DNA from 2 places in the Aeromicrobium erythreum genome. Region 2 is predicted to be linked to the other one. Evidence: riboswitches for the same ligand, from Rfam matches in the RefSeq annotation. Region 2 holds a riboswitch; the other holds the start of a gene.

Region 1 (7,119 bases), 1.3 Mb from region 2:
ACCAACAGCTGGGTGCAGACGGTCTCCGAGGTCGACGCGCTCGAGCTCCTCGAGGTCCAGCTCTGCAACCAGACGGCCCCGTTCATCCTCATCAGCCGGCTGCGCCCCTCGCTCGCCGCCTCACCCGCGCGCCGCACCTACGTCGTCAACGTCTCGGCGATGGAGGGCCAGTTCTCCCGCCGCTACAAGGGACCGGGCCACCCGCACACGAACATGAGCAAGGCGGCGTTGAACATGCTGACCCGCACCAGCGCGGGGGAGATGCTCGAGACCGACGGGATCCTCATGACGGCCGTCGACACCGGCTGGATCACCGACGAACGCCCCCACACCACCAAGGTCCGGCTGGCCGAGGAGGGCTTCAAGGCCCCCCTCGACCTCGTCGACGGCGCCGCCCGCGTGTACGACCCGATCGTCCGCGGAGAGGCGGGCGAGGACGTGCACGGCGTCTTCCTCAAGGACTACGCCGTCTCGCCCTGGTGAGGGTGGGACTTCCTTCGACCTGCGGGTGCGTCGGCGTGGGTTCTCCCTCGGGTGGGGCTGCGTCCGCGCGGCTTCGACTCGAGGTGGGGCTGCGTCGGCGCGGTTTCTCGTGGAGCTGCGTTCCGAGAGGGCCTCGACCGGGCGGTTGGCGAGCGTGCTGGTCTGGGGTCTCGGGCTGCGGGTTGCACTCGGGATGGACTCAAGGATCTGCGTTTCTGCGTCCCATCGGTGGATCTGCCACCTTCGGAGCGCTCTACAGGTGGCATATCCACCGCCGGCGGGGTCAGGCGTGTCAGTGCTTCTCCCTTCTCGTGGACCGTGCCACGAGAAGGGAGAAGCGCTGCCCACCCCGACGCAAAGGGCACCCAAGATTCTTCATTCGCGCGTAGAAGGTCGAACGCTTCTGCGTTGGTGACGGGATCCCGTAGGAAACGCAGAAGCCTTGGAGTCTCACGCACGAACGCAGATCCTTGCGTCCCACGCGACCCACAGCCCGAGTGCCCAACCCGACGCTGCTGCCAACCGCCCGGTCGAGGCCCTTTCGGAGACCACACCCAGCGCCAGCCGAGGCAGCGCACCAGCAAGGTCACGACCCCTGCGGCAGCGCACCAGCACGACGAGACCACCTGCGGTAGTGCACCCATGACGCCACGACCACCACTGATCCCCACCCATGCCGTCCGGATGCTGGTACGACCTGTCTCAGAACTTGACCACGCCCCGTGGGAGGGCGAGACTGTCGAGGTGCCGTTCACCCGCCTTGTCGTAGACGACTGACGCGACGACCCGCCGTCTCGCGTCACCCTCCGTGCGCCATCATTGGCCGGGGGGTTTTTTCATGCGAGGGGACAGGACGCCGGCCGGCGCCACGCCGGGGCCGACGAGCACGCAGCACACCCACCGGGCACGACCAGACGAGATGAGGACGAAGCGATGACGGAAGTGGTCACGAGGCCGAGCAGCGACACGCTGACGGGCGCCCAGAGCCTCGTCCGGTCGCTCGAGCACGCGGGTGTCGAGGTCATCTTCGGCATCCCCGGCGGCGCGATCCTGCCCGCCTACGACCCGCTGTTCGACTCGAGCATCCGCCACGTGCTGGTGCGTCACGAGCAGGGCGCGGGCCACGCGGCGCAGGGCTACGCGATGGTCACGGGCCGCGTCGGCGTGTGCATGGCCACCTCCGGCCCGGGCGCGACGAACCTCGTCACCGCCATCGCCGACGCCTACATGGACTCCGTGCCGATCGTCGCGATCACCGGCCAGGTGTCGTCGAGCCTCATCGGCACCGACGGCTTCCAGGAGGCCGACATCCGCGGCATCACGATGCCGATCACCAAGCACAGCTACCTCGTGACCGACCCCGCCGACATCCCCACCGTCGTCGCCGAGGCGTTCCACATCGCCAGCACCGGCCGCCCCGGACCCGTGCTCGTCGACGTCGCGAAGGACGCGCTGCAGGCCACCACCACCTTCCACTGGCCGAACGAGCTCGCGCTGCCGGGCTACCGGCCCACCACGCGCCCCCATGGCAAGCAGGTGCGCGAGGCCGCACGCCTCATCGCCGCAGCGGAGCGGCCCGTCCTGTACGTGGGCGGCGGCGTGATCAAGGCCGACGCCGCGGCCGAGCTGGCCATGCTGGTCGAGCTCACCGGCATCCCCGTCGTCACCACGCTGATGGCGCGCGGCGCGTTCCCCGACAGCCACGAGCTGCACCTCGGCATGCCCGGCATGCACGGCACGGTCGCCGCCGTCGCCGCCCTGCAGAAGTCGGACCTGCTGATCTCGCTCGGCGCCCGCTTCGACGACCGCGTCACCGGACAGCTGGAGACCTTCGCGCCCGGCGCCAAGGTCATCCACGCCGACATCGACCCGGCCGAGATCGGCAAGAACCGCGAGGTCGACGTGCCGATCGTCGGCGACTGCCGCGAGGTCATCGCCGACCTCGTCGTCACGCTGCGCAAGCAGGCCGACGAGACCGGCACGAAGGGCGACTACACGGCCTGGCGCCAGCAGATGCTCGCCGTCAAGGACAAGTTCCCGGTCGCGTACGACACGCCCGGCGAGGGTCTCGCGCCGCAGACCGTCATCGAGCGGATCAGCGCCATCGCGGGCCCCGAGGCCACCTACGTGGCGGGCGTCGGACAGCACCAGATGTGGGCCACGCACTTCATCGACTTCGAGCGTCCCCGCCAGTGGCTGAACTCCGGTGGCGCCGGCACCATGGGCTACTCCGTGCCCGCCGCCATGGGCGCGCAGGTCGGGCTGCCCGGTTCCGTCGTGTGGGCCATCGACGGCGACGGCTGCTTCCAGATGACCAACCAGGAGCTCGCCACCTGCGCGCTCGAGGGCATCCCGATCAAGGTCGCCGTCATCAACAACTCCTCGCTCGGCATGGTGCGCCAGTGGCAGACCCTCTTCTACGAGGGCCGCTACTCCAACACCGACCTCAACACGGGCCCGGAGTCGATCGGCGCGCGCCGCATCCCCGACTTCGTCAAGCTCGCCGACGCCTACGGCTGCGTCGGTCTGCGCTGCGACAGCCCCGACCAGCTCGACGCCACCATCGAGCAGGCCATGGCCATCACCGACCGGCCCGTCGTCATCGACTTCGTGGTCGAGCGCGACGCCATGGTCTGGCCGATGGTGGCCGCCGGCACCAGCAACGACGACATCAAGATCGCGCGCGACCTCGCGCCCGAGTGGGAGGACGAGGACCTGTGAGCGACCGGCACCGAGAGGCAGGGCACACGGCATGACCACCCAGCACACCCTCAGCGTCCTGGTCGAGAACACGCCCGGCGTCCTCGCGCGCGTCTCGAGCCTGTTCATGCGGCGTGGGTTCAACATCGACTCCCTCGCCGTCGGCCCCACGGAGATCCCCGAGATCTCTCGCATGACGATCGTCGTGAACGTCGACGAGCTGCCCCTCGAGCAGGTCACCAAGCAGCTCAACAAGCTCGTCAACGTCCTCAAGATCGTCGAGCTCGACTCCTCCTCCGCGGTGGAGCGCGAGCTGATGCTCATCAAGGTCCGCACCGACGCGCAGACCCGCGGCCAGGTGCTCGAGACCGTCCAGCTGTTCCGCGCCAAGGTGGTCGACGTGTCCACGGACGCCGTCACCATCGAGGCCACCGGCGACTCCGGCAAGCTCACGGCCATGCTCAACGTGCTCGAGCCGTTCGGCATCCGCGAGATCGCCCAGTCCGGTCGCGTCGCGATCGGACGAGGCGCCCGCTCCATCACCGACCGCACGCTGCGGACGGTGCCGGGGCACCACAGCGCCTGACCCCCCGACCCACACCACGACACCAGGAGAATCCAGTGGCCGAGCTGTTCTACGACGACGACGCAGACCTCAGCATCATCCAGGGCAAGCAGGTGGCCGTCATCGGCTACGGCAGCCAGGGGCACGCGCACGCCCTCAACCTGCGCGACTCGGGCGTCGACGTCCGCATCGGCCTCGCCCCGGGCTCCAAGAGCCGCGAGAAGGCCGAGGCCGAGGGCCTGCGCGTCCTCGACGTCGCCGACGCCGTGGAGGAGGCCGACGTCATCGTCGTGCTGACCCCCGACCAGGTCCAGCGTCACGTGTACGCCGAGTCGATCGAGCCCAACCTCGTCGACGGCGACGCGCTCGTCTTCGGCCACGGCTTCAACATCCGCTACGGCTACGTCAAGCCCCCGGCAGGCGTCGACGTGCTCCTCGTCGCCCCGAAGGCACCCGGCCACACCGTGCGCCGCGAGTTCGTCGCCGGGCGCGGCATCCCCGACATCATCGCGGTCGAGCAGGACGCCACCCAGGGCGCCTGGGACCTCGCCCTCTCCTACGCCAAGGCCATCGGCGGCACCCGCGCCGGCGTCATCAAGACGACCTTCACCGAGGAGACCGAGACCGACCTCTTCGGCGAGCAGGCCGTGCTCTGCGGTGGCATGTCGCACCTCGTGCAGGCCGGGTTCGAGACCCTGACCGAGGCCGGCTACCAGCCCGAGATCGCCTACTTCGAGGTGCTCCACGAGCTCAAGCTCATCGTCGACCTCATGTGGGAGGGCGGCATCGCCAAGCAGCGCTGGAGCATCTCCGACACGGCCGAGTACGGCGACTACGTCTCCGGACCCCGCGTCGTCGACGCCTCCGTCAAGGAGCGCATGCAGGCCGTCCTCGCCGACATCCAGGACGGCACCTTCGCCAAGCGGTTCATCGACGACCAGGACAACGGCGCCGCCGAGTTCCTCGCCCTGCGCGAGCAGGAGGCCCAGCACCCGATCGAGGCCACCGGCAAGGTCCTGCGCTCCCACTTCTCGTGGAAGCAGCAGGACGCCGACTACGTCGAGGGCTCTGCAGCTCGTTGACGCCTCCGGCGTCGGGGCAGCTCGTTGACGCCTCCGGCGTCGGGGCAGCTCGTTGACGCCTCCGGCGTCGGGGCAGCTCGCTGACGCCTGACCCACGAAGGCCCCCGTCCACCGGACGGGGGCCTTCGCTATGGTCGACGTGTCCGGGGTGCCCCGCAGGGGCTGAGATGACACCCGCCGAACCTGATCCGGTTAGCACCGGCGCGAGGGAGACACATGGATCCGACGTCTGCCGTCACGACGGCCCTGCGCGAGCGCAGCCCGCTCGTGCAGTGCCTCACCAACTACGTCTCGATGGACCTGGCAGCCAACGTGCTGTCGGCCGCGGGCGCGTCGCCCGCGATGGTCCACGACCCCCACGAGTCCGCCGACATGGCGGCGCTCGCCGACGCCGTCTGCGTCAACATCGGCACCCCGTCGCCGTCGTGGGCCGACGGCATGCGCCTGGCCGCCGAGCGGGCGCAGGTCGACGCCACGCCCTGGGTGCTCGACCCCGTCGCCGTGGGCGCGACGGCATACCGCCGCGAGCTCGTCGTCGACCTCCTGCAGCTGCGGCCCACCGTGGTGCGGGGCAACGCGGGGGAGGTGCTGGCTCTCGCCGGCGCCGTCGGCGGCTCGCGAGGCGTCGACAGCCTCGCCGCGTCGCACGACGCGCACGACGCGGCCGCGCTCGTCGCCCGCGAGCACGGGTGCGTCGTCGTGGTGAGTGGCGAGGTCGACGTCGTGACCGACGGCGACCGCACGCTCCACGTGGTCGGCGGGCACCGGTGGATGCCGATGATCACCGCGCTCGGCTGCTCCTCGAGCGCCCTCGTCGCGGCGGCCTGCGCGGTCGTCGACGACCCGCTCGATGCGGCTGCGGGAGCCATGGGACTGCTGGCTGCTGCGGGCACGTCGGCCGCCGCGGTCGCACAGGGTCCGGCCAGCCTGCGGGTCGCGCTCGTCGACCGGCTGGCCGACCCCGACGGGCTCGAGCTCGTCGGGCGCGTCCGTCCGGTGCCGGCATGAGCGGCGTCCCCGACCTGCGCCTCTACCTCGTGACCGACCCGTCCTTCGGCGCCGACCTGCGTCGCGTGGTCGTCCCCGCGGTCGAGGGTGGCGTCACCTGCGTGCAGGTCCGCGACAAGCAGGCCACCCCGGCCGAGGTCGAGGCCCAGGTCAAGCTGCTGCGCGACGCCCTCGTCGGCTCGGGGGTGCCCGTGCTCGCGAACGACCACGTCGTCCCGGGGGCCGACGGGGTGCACGGCGGTCGCGCGGACGCGCACCCCACGGTGCTGCGGTCGGCGGCCGGTCCCGACGCGGTCGTCGGCTGGTCGGTCGACACCCTCGCGCAGCTCGACGACGCGTCGGCCCTCGCCGCGTGCACCTACCTCGCGGTGAGCCCCGTCCACGACACGCCGACGAAGCACGACACGGCACCGGCCTTCGGCCTCGCCGGCGTGGCCTCGGTGACGGCACGGGTCGGCGGACGGCTGCCGGTCGTCGGCATCGGTGGCCTCGACGAGACCACGGCCGGCCCGGCCGTGCGGGCCGGCCTCGACGGCGTGGCCGTGGTGCGTGCGGTCGGCGCCGACCCCGACCCGCGTGCGGCCGCCGCCCGGCTGCGTCGGGTCGTCGACGTCGCACTCGCAGCCCGACGCGAGGACGTGTCGGCATGACGGGTCGCGAGCCGGTGGTGCTCACCGTCGCAGGCTCCGACCCGTCGGGGGGAGCCGGGATCCAGGCCGACCTCAAGACGGCCACGGCGCTCGGCGCGTACGCGGCGACCGTCGTCACCGCCGTGACGGTGCAGGACACGACCGGGGTCCGCGCCGTGCACGAGGTGCCGCTCGACGTCGTCCGCGGCCAGCTCGAGGTCGTCCTCGAGGACCTCGACGTCCGGGCGGTCAAGGTCGGCATGCTGGGCTCGCCGGCGTTGGTCGAGCTGGTCGCCGAGCTTCTCGCCGACGTGCCCGCGCTCGTCGTGGACCCCGTGATGGTCTCGACGTCGGGCCACCGGCTGCTGCCGCGGGACGCCGAGGCGGCCCTGCGCGACCTCCTCCTCCCGAGCGCGACGCTGGTGACGCCGAACCTGCCGGAGGCCTCCGTGCTCACGGGCCTCGCCGCGCAGACCGACCCCGGCGAGCTGGGGCGGGCACTGCTCGCGCTGGAGCCTGGTGCCGTCCTGCTCAAGGGCGGTCACGGCGACGGTCCGGCGAGCGACGACCTGCTGGTCGACCGTCGCGGCAGCACGTGGTTCCGGGCGCCCCGGATCGACACGCCCCACACCCACGGCACGGGATGCACGCT
Region 2 (7,119 bases):
CGATCGCGAAGCCCTCGCCCTCGCCTCCGATGAGGTTCGACGCGGGCACGCGGACGTCGGTGAACCGCAGCTCGGCGTGCCCGCCGTGGTCGCGGTCGTGGTAGCCGAAGACGTGCATGCCGCGCACGACCTCGAGGCCCGGGGTGTCGCGCGGGACGAGGATCATCGACTGCTGGCGGTGCCGCTCGGCCGACGGGTCGGTCTTGCCCATGACGATGAAGACCCGGCAGTTCGGGTTCATCGCGCCGGTGATCCACCACTTGCGACCGTTGATGACGTACTCGTCGCCGTCGCGGACGATCGAGAGCCCGATGTTGGTCGCGTCGGAGGAGGCGACGTCGGGCTCGGTCATCGCGAACGCCGAGCGGATCTGGCCGTCGAGCAGGGGACGCAGCCACTGCTCCTTCTGCTCGGGGGTGCCGAACATGGTCAGCACCTCCATGTTGCCCGTGTCGGGCGCGGCGCAGTTGAGGGCGGCGGGCGCGAGCTGGATGGAGCGGCCGGTGATCTCGGCGAGCGGCGCGTACTGCAGGTTCGTCAGGCCGCCCTCCTCCGGGTGGCCGGCCAGGAAGAAGTTCCACAGGCCGCGCTCACGCGCCTGCTCCTTGAGACCGTCGAGCACGGCCGGCGGGTCCCAGCGGTCCTCGGCGTAGAGGGTCTCGATCTGCTCCGCGGCCTCGGCCTCGGCCGGGTAGACGGCCTCGTCCATGAAGGCCTCGAGCTTGGCGATCAGCTCCGTGGTGGTCTCGTCGAAGGCGAAGTGCATGTCAGGCCGCCGCCATCACGTAAACGACCTCGGCGATGCAGACCGGCTTCTCGGCGCCCTCGCGCTCGACGACGAAGGTGATGACGGCCTGGGTGCCGATCGGGATGTCGCTGGTCTCCTTGAGCGTCGCCGTCGCGCGCAGCCGCGAGTCGACCGGGACCGGGTTCGGGAAGCGCACCTTGTTGGCGCCGTAGTTCACGCCCATCGCGAGGCCGTTGACGGCGTAGATGTTCTCGGAGAAGACCGGCAGGAGCGACAGCGTCAGGTAGCCGTGCGCGATGGTGCCGCCGAACGGCCCCGACGCGGCGCGCTCGGGGTCGACGTGGATCCACTGGTGGTCGCCGGTGGCGTCGGCGAAGGTGTTGATCTGCTCCTGCGTCACGGTCACCCAGTCGCTGGTGCCGAGCTCCTGCCCGGCGGCTGCCTTGAAGTCGTCGAGACTGTCGAACACGCGGGCCATGGGACTACCTCCGGGACAGGTCGCCCTCGGGCGACGACTAAGCGCTTGCTTAGTTCCGACCCTAGCCGCTCGCCAGCACGATGGCCAGGGGCGCTCAGGTGAACAGCAGCAGCGCCACCGGAACCCCGGCCAGCAGGACGCCCACCACGGCGACGGCCACGTCCAGGACCGACCACCCGGCCGGTTCGGCCCACGTGCGTTCCGAGGCTGCGGCGAAACCTCGTGCGTCGAGCGCCACCGCATGCCGTGAGGCGCCCCGCAGCGACGACACCAGCAGCGCGAACACCAGACCAGCGCCGTACCGGCACCGTGCCACAGGTCCGCCCGCCGCCGACGCTCCGCGAGCACGGCGCGCGCGGACGAGCTGCTGCCACGTGGCCATGAGCTCTGCCGCCTGCTGGAGCGCCGACGTGACCGCGACGACGGGACGAGCGGGCAGACGCAGGTCCTGCGCCAGGTGGTCGCCGAGGCGTGCCGGATCGACGAACGCGGCGACGACCGCCCCGGGCCAGGCGAGCACGACGATGCGCAGACCGGCGGTCAGCGCCACCACCTCGTCGCGGCCGCCGAGGCGCCACGTCGAGTAGGCGACGGTCAGCCCGGCGAAGACGGCAAGACCCAGGCAGAGCAGGGCGTACCTGATCGACGGCACGACAGCGAGCACGAAGACGGCGTACAGAGCGAGCGTCACGAGCGCGATCGGCAGCGTCCGCACGGCCAACGACCCCGGGACCGATGCGACCCCGACCACGACGAGCGCGAGCGGATTGACGCGTGGGAGCAGTGCACGAAGGCCGCTCGGGGCGGTGGTCACGCTCATCCCAGACGCCCCGAGTCGAGTCGGTGCACGTGGTCGGCGAGCGCCACGAGGTCGGCGTCGTGGGTGGCCGCCACCGCGACCGCTCCGGCATCCGCGGCGCAGCGCCACCATCCTGCGACGGCAGCCCAGGTCAGTCGGTCCTGCCCGACCGTCGGCTCGTCGAGCAGCACGCCGGCCGGCCGGTGCGCGAGCGCAGCGGCCAGGGCGAGGCGGCGTTGCTCACCACCGGAGAGTCGGTACGGGTTGCGGTCGGCCAGGTGTGCGAGACCGAGGTGGTCGAGCACGCCGTCGACGTCGACCGACCGGCCGAGCCGCTGCGACGTAAGGGCCACCTCGTCGCGCACGCGCAACGTCAGGATCCCGTGCTCAGGCGCTTGCGGCACCCAGCCGGACACCGCCGCGAGTGCCGAGGACGAAAGACGGTGGAGGTCGATCTCTCCACGACGCACCCGCCCCGCGGTCGGTCTCTGGAGTCCGGCGCAGGCGGCGAGCAAGGTCGACTTGCCCGCCCCGGACGGACCGACCAGCGCGTGCGCTGCTGCTGCGTCCAGCCACAGGTCGACGTCCTCGAGCGCCCGCGTGCGCGTGCTTCCCGACCAGGAACGTCGCACCAGCTCGACGAGGAGCGAGGACGTCACGACCGCGCACGGCGGATCGTGCGGAACGACGAGCTCCTCCGGTGGACGCAGCGGTGCGGGTGCCGGCAGACCTGGCATCCACACGCCCGCCGACCCCAGGCGTTCTCGGTGCTCGGAGACGAAGGTGCCGGGGTCGGTGTCGGCCACCACCGCGCCCGTCGCGTCGAGGACGACGACGCGCTCCACGAGGTCGAGCCACGGCTTCAGGCGGTGCTCGACCACGACGAGCGTCGCGCCCGAGGAGGCCACCACGTCGGCGACGGCCGTGCGCACGGCACCTGCCGAGGCGTCGTCGAGCATCGCCGTCGGCTCGTCGAGGAGCAGCAGGCCGGGACGCAGCGCGAGCGCGCCGGCCAGGGCGAGCCGCTGGAGCTCACCACCGGACAAGGCGTTCGTCGGGTGCTCTCGGCCCTGGTGCAGGCCGACCGCGGCCAGCGACGCGTCGACGCGGCGCCAGGTCTCCTCGCGGTCGAGCCCGAGGTTCTCCGGCCCGAAGGCGACGTCGCGGCCGAGCCGACCGGCCACAACGGCATCGCCGGGTCGCTGGGTGACGAGGCCGACGACGGACTGCGAGGCAGGACCGGCGTCGAGGTGGACGCCGCCGGCGACGTCGCCCGGGACGGACTCCCCGAGAGCCCCCGCGAGAGCGAGCAGCAGCGTCGACTTCCCGGCGCCGCTCGGCCCTGCCAGCAGCACCCGCTGCCCGGCGGGGATGTCGAGGTCGAGCCCGGCCACGACGGGACGGGGGCTGCCGACCGGCCGCCACCCGAACCCGTCGAGCCGAGCCGCGACGGGGCGGACGGCGGTCAGACCCGCACGTCCTCGCCCGCTGCCTCGCGACCGGCCCCGAACGAGTCGAGCGCACCCGTCTGCGCGAGAGAACGCACCAGCAGCCAGCTGAGCACACCGACGAGGGCGCCCGACGCGGCGAAGAAGCCGAGGTACGCGAGCTTGTACGCCATGTCCCAGTCGGGGTAGTAGAAGTACCACTCGTAGAAGCTCTCGACCACAGCAGCGAGCGCACCGGCGAGGATGGCCACCCCCACGCCGAAGCGTCGGTAGCGCCCCAGCGCGAAGGCGAGCTCGGCGCCCGCTCCCTGGGCGATCCCTGCCAGCACGACGGTGAACCCCCACTCGGTGCCGCCGAGCACGAACATGGAGACGGATGCGGCGAGGAGCTCGGTGCCGAAGGCCGCCCCTCGTCGCCGAACGATCAAGCCGCCCACGATGCCGGCCATGAGCCAAGGCCCGGCCAGCAGACCACTCAGAGGCGGGTAGCCGAGGGTGACTCCGAGATCGATGGCTCCGTAGAGCTTCCCCCAGGCCCAGAAGATGACACCGAACGCGAGACCGAGCGCGACGATCACCGCGAGGTCGATGGCGCGGTGCCAGAGGGCTCGACGACCCTCGGTGGACGGACGCGTGGATGCAGAACTACTCATCGTGACTCCCTTCGCCGGTGCTAACCGGAGCAGGTTCAAGGGTCTGCGGCTGTTCCGCACTCTCAGCGCCCTCTGCGGTGGCGCTCCCCTGTCGTTGGTGAGGTCCACCCTAGCGTCGTCGCGCCTCCGGCGGCGCGCCGAGCCAGGTGTTGGTCACGGCCGCCACGACACGCGCCGGCGTCGAGCATCGTCGCCGTGCGAGCTCGGCCTCCACTGCGTCGTCGAAGACCTCGAGGGAGTCCTCGGCGCCCAGCAGGAGGTGCACGGTCCGGCGCTCGTCGGGGCCGATCGGCGTGGTGGAGCGCAGGGGCCAGTCCTGGGCGAGGTTGCGCAGGTGCGGAGCGCCCTCGTGCGCCTGCTCCAGTCGCCGCCTCGCCTCCTCCTCCGTGCCGACGACGATCGCAGGCTCCAGCGTGTCCTCGTCGGGGCCCAGCTCGACGACCCACGCCTTCTGAGCAGTCACGAGCCGTCAGGTGTCGGCGCGCCACGGACTGGGTCGACCCTCGCTCCTACCACCATGGCCCTCCCCCTGCGCCCGTCGACGAACCCGCCCCGACCGTAGACCGACACCGTCGCGCGACGCCACGAGCAGCGTCGTCGATCGCACGGACGGACGACGGGCGCCCGGTCCGTGGTGGACCGGACGCCCGTCGGCGTGCTCAGCGCGTCAGCGGATGCGCACCCCCTTCGTCGCGCTGGTGCTACCCGTGAAGGAGCCGTCACCCACGTAGACCGTGCGGACGGACAGCGTGCCCTTCGTCCTCGGCGCCTTGAGCGTGGTCACGACCGTGCCGCCGGACAGACGCACCGTCTTGGCCCAGGTGAACGACTTGGCGCCAGGCGCCTTGACGTACACCCGCACCGAGCCCGACGGGTCGACGCCCGCCACGGTCGGCGAGACCGTCGCGCGCACCCGGTACGTCGCGCTCCGCTTGACCGACGACGTCGCGTTCGTGACCGTCGTCGACGCCCGCTTCACGACGGTGACGTCGGCCGTGGCCGTGCCGCTCGCCTCGACCTCGTCGGTGCCGTCGAAGGCCGCGCTCACCGTGTGCGAGCCGACCTTCAGCGTGGCCGGGAGCTCGAAGCGTCCCGTGCCCTGGGCGTCGAGCGTGACCGTCACGGGCGTCCCGGCGACGGTGACCGTCACCGTGCCCTCGTCGGCCCCGGCGACCGCCACGGCACCCTTCAGCGGGTCGCCGAAGGTGCTCTCGGCCGACGCCATGACCAGCGCGATCGTCGAGGCACCCTTGGTGAGGGTGAACGAGACCGCACCCGACTGCGACGCCTGCGCGGTCGCCGTCTTCGCGAGAGACGCGACCAGCTCGTGCGAGCCGGCCTTGAAGCCCGGCACCGCGAGGCTGGCCGTGCCGCCCTCGACCACCGACGAGCCGAGCACCGTGTCGCCGTCGGCGAAGGTGACGGTGCCGCCGTCGCCGCCGGTGACCGTGGCCGTGAGCGTCACGGGCTGGTTGATCGCCGGGAGCTCCGGGTCGATCGCCAGCGACGTGGACGTCTCGGTCAGCACCTCGAGCGAGCCCGTCGACGTGAGGCCGTAGCCCGCGCCGACGGCCTTGACGGTCGCCTCGCCGATCGCGGCGTCGGCCGGGACGGTCGCGCTGAGCACGGCCACCCCGGACGGGTCGGCGATGGCGGTGCCGAGCGTGCTCGAGCCGAGCGAGAACGTGACGCCCTCGCCGGACCGGTAGCCCGACGCGGTCAGCGTGACCGCACCACCCGGGGCGGGCGTGGGGTCGTCGACCGTGACGGCGCCGACCTCGGTCGAGCGCGCCAGCTCCTCGCACGGGTCGCCCTGCGCGCCGACCGGCGGCAGCGCCGTGGCCGAGCCGGTGACGCCGTCGTCCTCACGGACCGTGAGGTAACCGAACGCCTTGGCACCCATGACCGCCCCGGAGGTGTTGATCGCCGAGACCTTGACCGCGGTGCTCGCCGACGTCGACGCCAGGCTGTCGCCGAGGATCGACCCGGTGACGACCTTGCACGTCTCGCCGGGCGCGAAGGTGACCTTCTCCATCGCGATGCCGGCGCGGCCCGAGGCGGAGCCCAGGACGCTGACGTAGGCGACGACCGGCTTGGTCGCCGGCTGGGCGAGGTAGACGCCCACGTCGGCGGTACCGGCCGAGGCGCCCTCCTCGACGGCGGTCGCGAACACGTTGACGGTGTTCTCCTTCTTCACCGTCGGCGTCCCGAGGGAGGACGACTCCCACGCGAGGTCGGACAGGTACGCCGCCCCCGTGGTCGTCGCGTCGGCGCCCGTTGCCGCGGTCAGCCGCACCTCGCGCACGTCGGACACGTCGAGCCCGGCATCCTTCAGCGTCGAGGTCGCCACGTTCACCTGCTGCAGCACGATCTTCTTGAGCACCGTCGTCGTCGAGTCCGACGGCGCCGGCAGCCGCACGAGCGCGTACGGGTTGAGCGCCGAGACCTTCGACGACCACGTCGCGCCCGAGCCGTCCTTGACCGCCAGGGTCAGGTCGGTGCCGGTCACGACGGTCTCGTCGGCGGCCACCTTGAGCGACAGCCGGTCGAAGCCCGTCGCGTCGCGCTTGGCCTTCGGCACCGTCACCAGCACGGCTCCCGTGTCGCCGGTCCAGGTGAACCGGGTGACGGGCGTCGCAGGCACGTTGCCGCCGTTGCTGGCGGGCGTCCAGTGCGGCACCTGCGACGACGCGAGCGTCGAGCAGGCGGGGGCCGCGGCCGGGATGGTGCGACCGGTCAGGCTCGCGCACGGCTGCGCCGTGGCCAGGCCCGAGGTGCGCACGAGCGAGCTGGTCGACTCGAACGACGTCAGCGTCGAGCGCGCCGACGAGGGCGCGGTCGTGACGGTGCGGACGTCGGCGTTGCCGACGACCTCCGGGCGCGTGCCCGAGCCGTCGAACATCGGCAGGAACTGCTTCTCGTCACCGAGCGTCAGCCGGAACCAGCCGGCCATGTACGCCGTGCCCAGGTCGTACTGGGCGTCGGCCGACAGG

What was found. Region 2 has a riboswitch for thiamine pyrophosphate ahead of Aeryth_RS00865 (ECF transporter S component). Riboswitches for the same ligand answer to the same signal wherever they lie in the genome.
Region 1: another riboswitch for thiamine pyrophosphate. It lies ahead of thiM (hydroxyethylthiazole kinase); the one in region 2 lies ahead of Aeryth_RS00865 (ECF transporter S component).

The regions. Positions count from the first base shown of each region.
Region 1 is NZ_CP011502.1:1,494,724-1,501,842, forward strand. It holds gene Aeryth_RS07025 (SDR family NAD(P)-dependent oxidoreductase) at 1-483, shown strand, start outside; gene Aeryth_RS07030 (acetolactate synthase large subunit) at 1,417-3,204, shown strand; gene ilvN (acetolactate synthase small subunit) at 3,236-3,769, shown strand; gene ilvC (ketol-acid reductoisomerase) at 3,805-4,830, shown strand; TPP riboswitch at 4,965-5,058, shown strand; gene thiM (hydroxyethylthiazole kinase) at 5,047-5,838, shown strand; gene Aeryth_RS07050 (thiamine phosphate synthase) at 5,835-6,488, shown strand; gene thiD (bifunctional hydroxymethylpyrimidine kinase/phosphomethylpyrimidine kinase) at 6,485-7,119, shown strand, end outside.
Region 2 is NZ_CP011502.1:172,868-179,986, reverse strand. It holds gene Aeryth_RS00885 (acyl-CoA dehydrogenase family protein) at 1-766, opposite strand, end outside; gene Aeryth_RS00880 (MaoC family dehydratase) at 768-1,226, opposite strand; gene Aeryth_RS00875 (CbiQ family ECF transporter T component) at 1,321-2,046, opposite strand; gene Aeryth_RS00870 (ATP-binding cassette domain-containing protein) at 2,043-3,380, opposite strand; gene Aeryth_RS00865 (ECF transporter S component) at 3,491-4,126, opposite strand; TPP riboswitch at 4,116-4,226, opposite strand; gene Aeryth_RS00860 (hypothetical protein) at 4,236-4,589, opposite strand; gene Aeryth_RS00855 (Ig-like domain repeat protein) at 4,794-7,119, opposite strand, start outside.